Regions from separate parts of the Priestia megaterium genome, predicted to be linked through region 1. Evidence: predicted binding sites of a transcription regulator. Region 1 holds the regulator's gene; each other region holds the start of a gene.
What was found. Region 1 encodes CtsR, which represses protease genes until heat stress. Its sites were predicted from a motif close to ATGGTCAATAAAGGTCAAACA; they were not measured.
Positions count from the first base shown of each region.

Region 1 (4,399 bases):
TGGTCGAGTGACTCTGCGCCGAAAATGTACCGGGGCTAAACGTATCACCGAAGCTGTGGATTGACATCTTTGATGTCAGTGGTAGGAGAGCGTTCTAAGTGCTGTGAAGTCAGACCGTAAGGACTGGTGGAGCGCTTAGAAGTGAGAATGCCGGTATGAGTAGCGAAAGACAAGTGAGAATCTTGTCCACCGAATGCCTAAGGTTTCCTGAGGAAGGCTCGTCCGCTCAGGGTTAGTCGGGACCTAAGCCGAGGCTGAAAAGCGTAGGCGATGGCCAACAGGTTGATATTCCTGTACCACCTCCCCGCCGTTTGAGTAATGGGGGGACGCAGTAGGATAGGGTAAGCGCGCTGCTGGATATGCGCGTTCAAGCAGTTAGGCTGATGAGTAGGCAAATCCGCTCATCATAAAGGCTGAGCTGTGATGACGAGGGAATTATAGTACCGAAGTTCCTGATTCCACACTGCCAAGAAAAGCCTCTAGCGAGGCGGGAGGTGCCCGTACCGCAAACCGACACAGGTAGGCGAGGAGAGAATCCTAAGGTGATCGAGAGAACTCTCGTTAAGGAACTCGGCAAAATGACCCCGTAACTTCGGGAGAAGGGGTGCTCTGGTAGGGTGTATAGCCCGAGAGAGCCGCAGTGAATAGGCCCAGGCGACTGTTTAGCAAAAACACAGGTCTCTGCGAAGCCGCAAGGCGAAGTATAGGGGCTGACGCCTGCCCGGTGCTGGAAGGTTAAGAGGAGGGGTTATCCTTTGGGAGAAGCTCTGAATCGAAGCCCCAGTAAACGGCGGCCGTAACTATAACGGTCCTAAGGTAGCGAAATTCCTTGTCGGGTAAGTTCCGACCCGCACGAAAGGCGTAACGATCTGGGCACTGTCTCAACGAGAGACTCGGTGAAATTATAGTACCTGTGAAGATGCAGGTTACCCGCGACAGGACGGAAAGACCCCGTGGAGCTTTACTGTAGCCTGATATTGAATTTTGGTACAGCTTGTACAGGATAGGTAGGAGCCTGAGAAGCCGGAGCGCTAGCTTCGGTGGAGGCGTCGGTGGGATACTACCCTGGCTGTATTGAAATTCTAACCCGCGGCCCTGATCGGGCCGGGAGACAGTGTCAGGTGGGCAGTTTGACTGGGGCGGTCGCCTCCTAAAATGTAACGGAGGCGCCCAAAGGTTCCCTCAGAATGGTTGGAAATCATTCGTAGAGTGTAAAGGCACAAGGGAGCTTGACTGCGAGACCTACAAGTCGAGCAGGGACGAAAGTCGGGCTTAGTGATCCGGTGGTTCCGCATGGAAGGGCCATCGCTCAACGGATAAAAGCTACCCCGGGGATAACAGGCTTATCTCCCCCAAGAGTCCACATCGACGGGGAGGTTTGGCACCTCGATGTCGGCTCATCGCATCCTGGGGCTGTAGTCGGTCCCAAGGGTTGGGCTGTTCGCCCATTAAAGCGGTACGCGAGCTGGGTTCAGAACGTCGTGAGACAGTTCGGTCCCTATCCGTCGTGGGCGTAGGAAATTTGAGAGGAGCTGTCCTTAGTACGAGAGGACCGGGATGGACACACCGCTGGTGTACCAGTTGTCTTGCCAAAGGCATCGCTGGGTAGCTATGTGTGGACGGGATAAGTGCTGAAAGCATCTAAGCATGAAGCCCCCCTCAAGATGAGATTTCCCATAGCGCAAGCTAGTAAGATCCCTGAAAGATGATCAGGTTGATAGGTCAGAGGTGGAAGCGTGGCGACATGTGTAGCTGACTGATACTAATCGATCGAGGACTTAACCAAACTTTAAAAGTGTAAGCTTTACTCAGCAAACTGTTACCTAGTTTTGAGAGAGCAATCTCTTGTCTGGTGGCGATAGCGAAGAGGTCACACCCGTTCCCATACCGAACACGGAAGTTAAGCTCTTTAGCGCCAATGGTAGTTGGGACTTTGTCCCTGTGAGAGTAGGACGTTGCCAGGCACCTGAAAAAGGACTAGCTATTTTAGCTAGTCCTTTTTTGTTTACAATTTATTTGTTTTATGAAAAAGTATAGTAAGAACAATAAAATTCGCGATTTGCAGGTTTTGAAATAAATTTTAGTGGCAACGATAAAAGTAAAGAATAAACTTTAATAGTACATAGTTGAAAATTTTTTCGTTTCCTTTTATATTTAAATTAAGGTCAAATATAGTCAAAGTCAGAAGGAGGGGGCAGCGTGCCAAATATCTCTGACATTATCGAACAGTATTTAAAACAAGTACTTGAATTAAGTGAAAGAGAAATTGTTGAAATAAGGCGCAGTGAGATTGCTGATAAATTTCAATGCGTTCCGTCGCAAATTAATTACGTTATCAATACCCGCTTTACGGTTGAGAGAGGTTATCTTGTAGAAAGTAAGCGAGGCGGCGGCGGATTTATTCGTATTGCAAAAGTAAAAATGCATGATGCAGCGGATTTGTTTCAGCAAGTGATTGAGATGATTCAAAATGAAATTTCACAAGTAAGTGCTGAAAATGTCATTATTAGGTTAGTTGAAGAAAAAGTCATCACAGAACGAGAAGCAAAAATCATGTTGAGCGTTATCAATCGTTCAGTTATTAATATTGAACTTCCTTATCGTGATGAGCTAAGAGCCAATCTTTTAAAAGCAATGCTTAATTCATTACGCTACCGATAAGCTCATGATCTATTTTATTTAGAACAGGGAGTGATGACAGGATGATTTGTCAGCAATGTGAAACGAGACCTGCAACTCTTCACTTCACAAAAATTATTAATGGTGAAAAGACGGAGATGCACGTATGTGAACAATGCGCTTCAGAAAATGGAGATGCATTTTCTTTTTCAAATCAGCAAGGTTTTTCAATCAATAACTTACTAGCTGGCCTACTTAACCTAGACCCAGCAGTAACTGAAAATTATAAGAAACAAAGTCAGGACGTTCTTTCTTGTCCTACTTGTGGCATGACATATCAAAAATTTGCTAAAATCGGCAGGTTTGGATGTGCAGATTGCTACAAAACATTTGAGCGACCTCTTATTCCTTTCTTGAAGAGGCTGCATGGAGGTAATTATCTACATCATGGAAAAATACCAGCAAGAATTGCAAGTAATCTTCATTTAAAAAAGGAATTACAGGCATTAAGATTGAACTTAAAAGAGTATATCGAAAAAGAGGAGTTTGAGAAAGCAGCCGAACTCCGAGATCACATTCGATTACTAGAAAAGAAGATGAACGAATCGAGAGAGGAGGAAGCGTAATTCATGTCCCAGGATTTGTTCTTTTCCCAGCCTGTTAGCTCTTGGATGCGTCAAGAAGCTTCGAATTCAGATATTGTGCTAAGCAGTCGAATCAGGCTGGCTCGAAATTTAACTCATTATCTTTTTCCAACTCTCTTTTCTAAAGAACAAGCAGTTGAAGTGGTTCGAGTATTTGAGCAAGTTTTTCAAAAAAGCGAGAACACCAATCAGTGGAATTTGCATTTACTAAAGATGAACGAATTACAGCCTCTTCAAAAGCAAGTGTTGGTTGAAAAACATCTTATCAGTCCTAACTTGGCTGAAGGAGACAACAACGGAGCTTGTTTTTTATCAGAAAAAGAAGATTTGAGTATTATGGTTAATGAAGAAGATCATTTACGCATACAATGTTTATTTCCAGGCCTTCAATTATCTGAAGCTTTAAGCACAGCGAATAAAGTAGATAATTGGATTGAGAAATACGTAGATTATGCGTTTGATGAAAATAGAGGGTATTTAACCAGCTGTCCCACAAATGTGGGTACTGGGCTACGTGCATCTGTGATGATGCATCTGCCGGCTTTAGTGATGACCCGTCAAATTCATCGTATTATTCCCGCTATTAACCAGCTTGGCTTAGTGGTGAGAGGAATTTATGGAGAAGGTAGCGAAGCTTTAGGGAATATCTTTCAAATTTCTAATCAGATAACCTTAGGGAAATCTGAAGAAGATATTGTGGCAGATTTAAATAGTGTCGTACAGCAGTTAATTACACAAGAGCACTCTGCAAGAGACGCACTGTTTAAAACATCTCATGTAGAGTTAGAAGATCGAGTGTATCGTTCATATGGAGTATTGGCCAATAGCCGTATTATTGAGTCCAAAGAAGCTTCACAATGTTTATCAGATGTTCGATTAGGAATCGATTTAGGGTATATAAAAGGACTGAGTCAAAATATATTGAATGAACTTATCATTATGACGCAGCCAGGCTTTTTACAAAAGTATTCGGGAGGGCCCCTAAAGCCTCAGGAACGTGACATTAAAAGAGCCACCTTAATTCGAGAACGTCTCACTATAAATAAAAACACAAATTAAACGTGGAGGGTGACGATTATATGATGTTTGGTAGATTTACAGAGCGCGCACAAAAAGTATTAGCTTTAGCACAGGAA
Region 1 covers NZ_CP023317.1:82,121-86,519, forward strand. Annotated here, with positions in the region: rRNA gene CEQ83_RS00420 (23S ribosomal RNA) at 1-1,786, shown strand, start outside; rRNA gene rrf (5S ribosomal RNA) at 1,849-1,964, shown strand; gene CEQ83_RS00430 (CtsR family transcriptional regulator) at 2,200-2,661, shown strand; gene CEQ83_RS00435 (protein-arginine kinase activator protein McsA) at 2,703-3,245, shown strand; gene CEQ83_RS00440 (protein-arginine kinase McsB) at 3,249-4,322, shown strand; gene clpC (ATP-dependent protease ATP-binding subunit ClpC) at 4,343-4,399, shown strand, end outside.

Region 2 (4,399 bases), 1.2 Mb from region 1:
AAAAAAGCGACTCAAGTAGAGTCGCTTTTTCTATTAGTTTTGTACGGTGATTTCGCTCGCTTCATTTAACGTTACGTTCACTGTTGATACGTCCGCATCATCTAACAGTAAATCTGTAATTCGATCTTCAAGCTGTTCTTGAATTGCTCGGCGGAGTGGTCTAGCACCGAATGCAGGGTGATAGCCAAGTTCAGCCAGTTTTTCTTTTACCTCATCTGCTACGCTCAGCGTGATGTTTTGTTCTTGTAATGTTTCTTTCAATTCAGCAAGCATAAGGTCAACGATTTTAATCAAGTTATCTTTTTCAAGGTGATTAAATTCAATGATTGTATCAAATCGATTTAAAAACTCTGGTTTGAAATAAGATGAAAGTGAATCTAAAACGGATGCCTGCTTAAGCGCATCATTTTCTGCGTCAAACCCAACCGTAATTTTCTTTTCACCTACACCAGCGTTACTTGTCATAATGATAACCGTGTCTTTGAAGCTTACTGTGCGACCTTGACTATCCGTTAGACGCCCATCTTCTAAAATTTGCAAAAACATATGCTGAACGTCTGGATGAGCTTTTTCAATTTCATCTAGTAAGATGATGGAATAAGGGTTACGGCGTACTTTCTCTGTTAATTGTCCTGCCTCTTCATGACCTACGTAGCCAGGAGGTGAACCGATTAATTTAGACACCGCGTGTTTTTCCATGTATTCACTCATATCTAGACGAACCATTGCATCTTTTGAGCCGAACAGTTCTTCAGCTAATGTTTTGGTTAACTCTGTTTTACCGACACCTGTTGGACCGACAAATAAGAATGAACCAATTGGGCGATGCTTCGCTTTTAATCCAGCGCGAGAACGTCGAATTGCTTTTGCGACTTTTTCGACAGCTTCCTGCTGTCCGATTACTTTTTGAGCTAAGTGCTCTGCTAAATGCTTCATTTTTGCTGATTCATTTTCTTGAAGTTTACCAACAGGGATACCCGTTTTCTTTTCAATAATGGCTTGAATGTCAGCAATATCCACATTCATTTTTTGCTGTTCTTCGTTTAGTTGTTTTTCAAGAGCAGCTTCTTCATCGCGCAGTTTTGCCGCTACTTCATATTTTTCATCCTTTAGCGCCTGCTCTTTTTCTTTTGTAATTTCTTTTAAGCGAGCGGCCGCGTCGTCTTTATTTGTAATGCCTGCCTGTAAGTTCATTTTTGAACCTGCTTCATCTAGCAAGTCAATTGCTTTATCAGGCAAGAAACGATCTTGAATGTAGCGGTGTGATAAATTTACACAAGCGCGGATCGCTTCATCTGTATAGCTAACGCCGTGATAATCTTCATATTTACTTTGAATTCCTTTTAGAATTTCAACGGCTTCTTCTACAGACGGTTCGTGAACCATAACCGGCTGGAAACGTCGTTCAAGAGCCGCATCTTTTTCAATGGAACGGTACTCTTTTAAAGTTGTAGCTCCGACTACTTGAAGTTCACCTCGTGCAAGAGCAGGTTTTAAAATATTGCTTGCGTCCATTGAACCTTCCGCTGAACCTGCTCCTACAAGAAGGTGGATTTCATCGATAAATAAAATCACGTTTTTTCGCTGTTGAAGCTCAGAAATTAACTGTTTCATACGCTCTTCAAATTGACCTCGCACGCCCGTATTAGCTACGAGTGATGCTACATCTAACAGATATACATCTTTATTTAGCAGCTTTGCAGGAACTTTTCCTTCCGCAATTTTTAAAGCTAACCCTTCGACTACAGCTGTTTTACCAACACCGGGTTCTCCAATTAGTACCGGGTTGTTTTTGTTTCTTCTATTTAAAATTTCAATGACGCGCTCTACTTCTTCTTCGCGGCCAATAACAGGGTCAATTAATCCCGTTTTCGCAATTTGAGTTAAGTTTCGACCAAATTGATCTAAAAAGCCTCCGCCGCCGTTTCCTTGCTGTGGCTGCTCCGGTGCAGCTTGTTCGTGCGCCATTTGCTTGAATAAATCATCGATGTTCATAAAGCCGCCACCTCCAAAGCCTGATGGGATTTTATGTTCTTTCATTAGTGCTTGATAACATGTATGACATAAACGATATTGAGATTTTTGATTATTTGTTTGTACATTTAATTGAATAGATGCTTCACGTTTATTACAGTTTTGACAAATCATTTAATTAGCCTCCCTAAATGATTTTAATCGAAGATCAGCAGGTGTTTGACCTTTCTTGACCTTTCGTAATCTCATTATACTTTGACCTTTTTTGACTTTCAAGTCTTTTGCTTAAAAATTTTTTGAGGGAAGTTCCTCGCTTATGTACAAAAGGTAGTACATTAAAAAAACGTGTGTTTTGTGTGTACCCGTTTTATATATATAAAAACATTAGAAGCATTTTGTACAATGATTTGCTTAGATAGAGAATAAATATTAATAAGAAGAAAAGTGGAAAAATGAGTGCAGAGCCTGCCGTTGGATAAAATAAGTTATTGACAGCAAGAAGGATAAAAATTATACTCAAGAAGGTTTGCACTTAACTGCGTAAAAGCATAAAAGCGTTTAAGTGAAAAAGAAAGATAGAAAGGGAATACCTCATGAAAAAAGAAATTTCATTTATACAATCAATAGCGGTGGTTTTGGTGCTATTAGCTATTATTTTTGTTTCATTATTTATGTTAAAGCTGCCGCCTCATATTCCGCTAATATTTGGTGTAGCATTTATTAGTGTGATTGGCTTTTTGTTGAAATATAAGTGGACAGAAATGGAGAAAGGCATTTTAGACGGTGTTAGACTTGGCATTAAGCCTATCCTTATTCTAATGCTGATCGGGATGCTCATTGCGATTTGGATGGTAGGAGGAACGATACCGACGATTTTATCCTACGGCTTCCACTGGATTTCACCGCAGTACTTTTTAATTAGTGCTTTGGTTATCACCGTGTTAGTTTCAACATTCACGGGAAGTTCATTAACAACCGTCAGTACGGTAGGAGTCGCTTTATTTGGCGTGGGAACTGCTATTGGTGTACATCCAGGGCTAGCAGCAGGGATGATTGTTTCAGGAGCTGTGTTTGGAGATAAGATGTCTCCATTGTCTGATACAACAAATTTTGCTTCTGGTATCGTTGAAGTGCCGCTCCCTAAACATATTCAGCATATTACGTGGACGACGGTTCCAAGTATTGTTATTACAGCAATCATTGCATTGGTAATCGGAATGAACGGAAATCATGAAAGCGTCAATTACGGAGAAATTCAAGGAATTCAAGAAGCATTAAAACATACGTTTAATTTACACGTGTTAACGTTGCTTTCTCCACTCTTAGTTCTTATTTTTTCGATGAGAAGAGTCGATGTATTGCCAACGTTAGTTTTAGGGATTGTAACGGCCATTATTACAGGAATGATTACACAGCATGAATTTACGCTGAGTCAATTGCTAGGGGTTCTTCAAAGCGGGCCGGCAATCGAGTCAGGAAATAAAGTAGTCGATGCGATTGTAAACAAAGGCGGATTACAGTCCATGATGTTTTCTATTTCTCTTATCATGATTGCCTTGTCGCTAGGTGGCTTGATGAGAGCGGTTGGAATTATTGATGCTTTATTAAAAGGATTAGCAAAACAAATCCGCCGCAGCGGAGACGTTATTTTTGCTACGCTTCTATCTTCAATTGGAGTGAACGTTATTACAGGAGAACAGTATTTATCAATTCTTCTGCCTGGGCAAACGTTTAAGCCGCTGTATGAAAAGTGGAACTTAGATCCGAAAAACTTATCACGAACGCTTGAAGACGGTGGAACGGTTATTAATGCTATTATTCCGTGGGGTGTCAGCGGAGCTTTTATTTCAACTGCATTAAATATTCCAGCGGCTGACTATATTCCATTTACATTCTTTAGCATTTTATGTCCGATTTTTTCAATTATTTTAGCATATACAGGCATTGGTATTGCCAAGAAAAAAGCTCAGTCTTAACTGGGCTTTTTTCTTTTTAAAAAAGGACAGGTAAAAAACGACAAAAAAAGTATCATTCCACTTTTCAAATCTATAATTTAATAATACAATTTACTATACGTCTTTCCTGTTCATGTATTTGTATGAATTCTTATTTCTTTATTAATGAAGAAATTTGGGTTTTGCGGTATGATAAATAAGCTGTATTGGCGATGGGATGAATGCCCTTTTTAGCAAACATTTAAGAAGGGTAAAGGCAAATGAAAACACTCATTATAAAAGAGAAAAGATATTTATTGAGGAGAGGGTTTCTGTTGAAAAAATGGGGCATCATTGCATTAATCACTGTAGCTGTGCTCGGTGTGACAGCGGTTTTTAACCGAGCTGAAAGTGATGATGTAAATAAAGAAAAATTGAATTTATTATCGCCTTATTCAAATAAAGTAGATGTATATAGCATTACGTATCCT
Region 2 covers NZ_CP023317.1:1,276,826-1,281,224, forward strand. Annotated here, with positions in the region: gene CEQ83_RS06395 (ATP-dependent Clp protease ATP-binding subunit) at 34-2,148, opposite strand; gene nhaC (Na+/H+ antiporter NhaC) at 2,568-3,950, shown strand; gene CEQ83_RS06405 (alpha/beta hydrolase family protein) at 4,244-4,399, shown strand, end outside.
Region 2: CEQ83_RS06395 (ATP-dependent Clp protease ATP-binding subunit) is a predicted target of CtsR. The motif match lies at 2,191-2,211, and genes of this name have one in related genera.

Region 3 (4,399 bases), 570 kb from region 1:
TGCAAACTCTGTCCGTTCTGCCTTTTCCTGCACTTCTTCATTTTCAGCTTGAAGATCATTTTTATCCAGCGCTCTTATTTTAGTTAATGCCTGATCTATAAAATCGTATGCTTCGTCATATATAAGCTCTATACGGTCCTTCATGTGCTCATTCATGCTCCTTTGCCCATTTTGTATTATCATAAATGAATTAGATATATTCTACAACCTAAAACTGAATAAGTTTTTACGCTTAGCTCTCACGTATTTTTTTTATTTATTTTAAAAGGGATGCTGCTCTTAATAGCAAAAAAAGACCATTCAAATTATCATGAATGGCCTTTTGAGAAAACTTATACGCTGACAACAAACTCATCATCTTTTACATCAACTGTCACTTGACTATAATCTTCAATTTGCCCTGCAATTAATTCTCTGGCAATTTTTGTTTCAATATATTTTTGAATAAACCTTTTTAAAGGGCGCGCTCCGTATACCGGATCAAACCCGGAGGCCGCAATATGATTTTTTGCTTCTTCTGTTAACATTAACGAAATATGACGATCGGATAAACGCTTTTCAAGCTGAAGCAATAGCTTATCAATAATTCCCTTTACTTCATGAACAGTTAGCGGTTTGAATAAAATCGTGTCGTCTACTCGATTTAAAAATTCTGGGCGAAAATGCTGTCTTAATTGAGCCATCACTTGCTCTCTGGCTTTTTCAGTAATCTCGCCTTCACTTGTTAAACCATCTAATAGAAATTGAGAACCAATATTTGACGTCATAATAATGACCGTATTTTTAAAATCAATGACTTTTCCTTTTGAATCTGTTGCTCTTCCATCATCTAGTATTTGAAGGAGCACGTTAAATACTTCAGGATGAGCTTTTTCAATTTCATCTAACAAAACGACTGAATAAGGCTTGCGTCTCACCGCTTCCGTTAGCTGTCCGCCTTCTTCATACCCTACATAGCCAGGAGGCGCTCCTATAAGCCTAGAGACCGCATGCTTTTCCATGTATTCAGACATATCAATACGAACCATTTGTTCTTCACTGTCAAATAACGAATGTGCCAACGTTTTGGCTAGCTCCGTTTTTCCTACTCCGGTAGGTCCTAGGAAAATAAATGATCCAATTGGGCGGTTCGGGTCTTTAATGCCTGCCCTTGCGCGAATCACAGCATCTGTAACTAAGGATACGGCTTCGTCCTGTCCAATCACACGCTGCTGTAAAATTGACTCAAGCTTCAACAGCTTTTCTCTTTCTCCTTCAACTAGTTTCGACACCGGAATTCCCGTCCATCTTCCTACAATTTCAGCAATTTCTTCTTCCGTTACTTCTTCTCTTAACAAACGGTTTTCTTGTGCTTTTTCAGCAGCTGTTTCTTCCAGCTGTTTTAGTTCTTTTTCAAGAGCTGGAATGCGTCCGTGGCGAAGTTCGGCTGCTTTATTTAAATCATATTTCCCTTCAGCTTCTTCTAGGTCTCGCTTCGCTTTTTCAAGCTGCTCCCGGACATCTTGCACCGTTTGAATCGACTGCTTTTCTTTTTCCCACTGCAGCTTCATTGTATCTGCACGTTCTTTTAAATCAGAGACTTCTTTTCGAATTGCCTCTAACCTTGTGATGCTTGCTTGATCTGTTTCTTTACTTAATGCCGCTTCTTCAATTTCAAGCTGCATGACACGTCGCGTTACTTCATCTAATTCTGATGGCATCGAATCAATTTCTGTTCGAATAGTTGCGCATGCTTCATCAATTAAATCAATTGCTTTATCAGGTAAAAAGCGATCTGAGATATAACGATCCGACATAACCGCTGCTGAAACAATCGCCCGGTCATGAATATTTACACCGTGATGAATTTCAAATCGTTCTTTTAAACCACGTAAGATAGAGATTGTATCTTCTACTGAAGGTTCTTCAACCAGCACCTGTTGAAAGCGTCTTTCAAGAGCTGGATCTTTTTCAATATACTGACGATACTCATCAAGAGTTGTAGCTCCTATACAGTGAAGTTCTCCTCTAGCAAGCATTGGTTTTAAAATATTCCCTGCATCCATCGCTCCGTCCGTACGACCTGCTCCAACGATTGTATGAAGTTCGTCAATAAATAAAAGAATTTGACCGTTGCTTTTCTTAACTTCTTGAAGAACAGCTTTTAAACGCTCTTCAAATTCGCCTCTGAACTTCGCTCCTGCTACTAAAGCTCCCATATCTAATGAGAAGATGGTTTTATCTTTTAATCCTTCAGGCACATCTCTACGAACAATTCGCTGTGCTAGACCTTCAACAATCGCTGTTTTACCAACGCCAGGTTCTCCAATCAAAACTGGATTGTTTTTTGTTTTTCGCGATAAAATGCGGATAACGCGGCGAATTTCTCCGTCTCGTCCAATGACTGGATCAATGTTCCCTGCTCGTACTTCTGCCACTAAGTCTCTTCCATATTTAGCTAACGCTTCATATGTAACTTCCGGATTTTGACTTGTAATTCGCTGATTTCCTCGAAGGCTAGTAAGCACATCTTGCAAAGCTTTTTTTGTTATACCGTGACTTGAAAATAACTTGCCATATTCACTAGAAGACGGTTCCTGTGCTAAGGCTAAAAAGATGTGCTCAACTGAAACATAATCATCTTGCAGACGAGATGCTTCTTCTTGAGCTTTGACAAACAGCTGCTGGAGTTTATTTGTAATATAAACTTTCCCTGCTTCAGCTCCACTTCCTGTAACAGCAGGTTTTTTCGCAAGCAGTTGATTTACCTGCTGCTGAAAAGATTGATGATCTATATGTAAATGATCTAATATGCGAGGAGCAATACCATCTTGCTGATGAATAAGCGTATAAAGCAAATGAGCAATATCCACTTCCTGCTGATTTCGTTTAATAGCTTCGGACTGCGCTTCCATCACGCCTTCTTGCAATTTTTGGGTCATTTTATTTATGTCCATTGAACATCCTCCTTCGATACATTTGACCTTTATTGACCTTTATTTCATTATACCCAGCAATGGGAAAACAAGTAAAGCCATTCAATTTAGAATGGCTTCTTTATTTTTTTACTATTTAAGGCTTGCGCATGTATGTCCAGTGGCGATCATCGTTTGCCGTCTCTGGAAAACGCTCTCCTGCTTTTAATTTAACCTTTTGAGGATTATTTACGTTGCTTCCTGTTTCACCAATTTCAATATACACTCCGTTATTAGGAGCTTTTTGACCCGGTGTGAAATGACGATTTTGTCCCATTGTCCTGCCTCCTCATTCCTGAAATGAAATGTTCTCCTATACTATTCCCTTAAGATTTCCGTTTCATAATGGAGATGTTTTCATATTAGGAACAGAACAGAAAAGAGCAGACCTTTAGATCTGCCCTTTTGTATCAATGAGTAAATTTAATAGCTTGTTCAATTTCAGTTTCTCCGGCTAACATTTCAAACGTTTTTCCTATCGTAGCTTCTTCGTTTAGGCATTCTACAAGCACGGTTGCTACATCTGCTCGAGGAATCGTCTGAGATTTATCTTCAATATCATTATTGATATCAATTTTTCCAGTAGCTGAATCATTCGATAAAGTTCCTGGTCGTACAATTGTATATTGCAGATTAGACTGCTTTAAGTATTCATCCGCTATCGCTTTAGCACGCAGGTAAAGTTGTAAGCCTTCTGGTCCTTGTTCAGGTGCATCTGTTCCCATTGAACTTAACATAACAAAGCGCTTCACACCTTGATTTTTTGCTTCATCAATGATATTTTTAGCACCGTTTTGATCCACAGCGATTGTTTTTTCGTCTCCCGTATGTCCTCCAGAACCTGCTGCAAATATGACAGCATCCATACCTCTTAAAGCATCTGAAACATCTTGCTCCAAGTCACCAAGTACAACGTTAGCGCCCAGCTTTTTTAAAGCGTCTGCTTGTTTTTCGTCGCGAATCATCGCATAAGCTTCATGCTGCTTGCTGTTTGCGACTTTTTCTACCACTTGTTTTCCCGTTGTTCCGTTTGCTCCAACAACTAATACTTTCATCATAAATCACCTTTCGTTCTGTTTAGTATACAACTGGTGTTCCCACAATTAATTCCCTTTAAACAAAAAAACCTTTCTGATATTCTCAGAAAGGTTTTTTTCTTAGCCTAAAATTGCTTGAAGCAAGGCCTTTTGTACATGCATACGATTTCCAGCCTGCTGGAAAACAACCGAATTTGGTCCGTCAATAATGCTTGCTGTCACTTCTTCTTCACGATGCGCAGGCAAGCAGTGGAGAAATAAATAGTCTGACTTCGCATGGGCAGCTAGCTCTTCATTGACTTGATAAGGAGCAAATATTTTCAAGCGCTGCTGTGCTTCTTCTTCCTGTCCCATACTTGTCCACACGTCTGCATAAATAGCATCGGCATTTTTTACAGCCTCTACAGG
Region 3 covers NZ_CP023317.1:654,109-658,507, reverse strand. Annotated here, with positions in the region: gene CEQ83_RS03465 (hypothetical protein) at 1-144, opposite strand, end outside; gene clpB (ATP-dependent chaperone ClpB) at 333-2,936, opposite strand; gene CEQ83_RS03455 (YjzC family protein) at 3,052-3,231, opposite strand; gene CEQ83_RS03450 (SDR family oxidoreductase) at 3,365-4,009, opposite strand; gene argF (ornithine carbamoyltransferase) at 4,112-4,399, opposite strand, start outside.
Region 3: clpB (ATP-dependent chaperone ClpB) is a predicted target of CtsR. The motif match lies at 2,956-2,976, and genes of this name have one in related genera.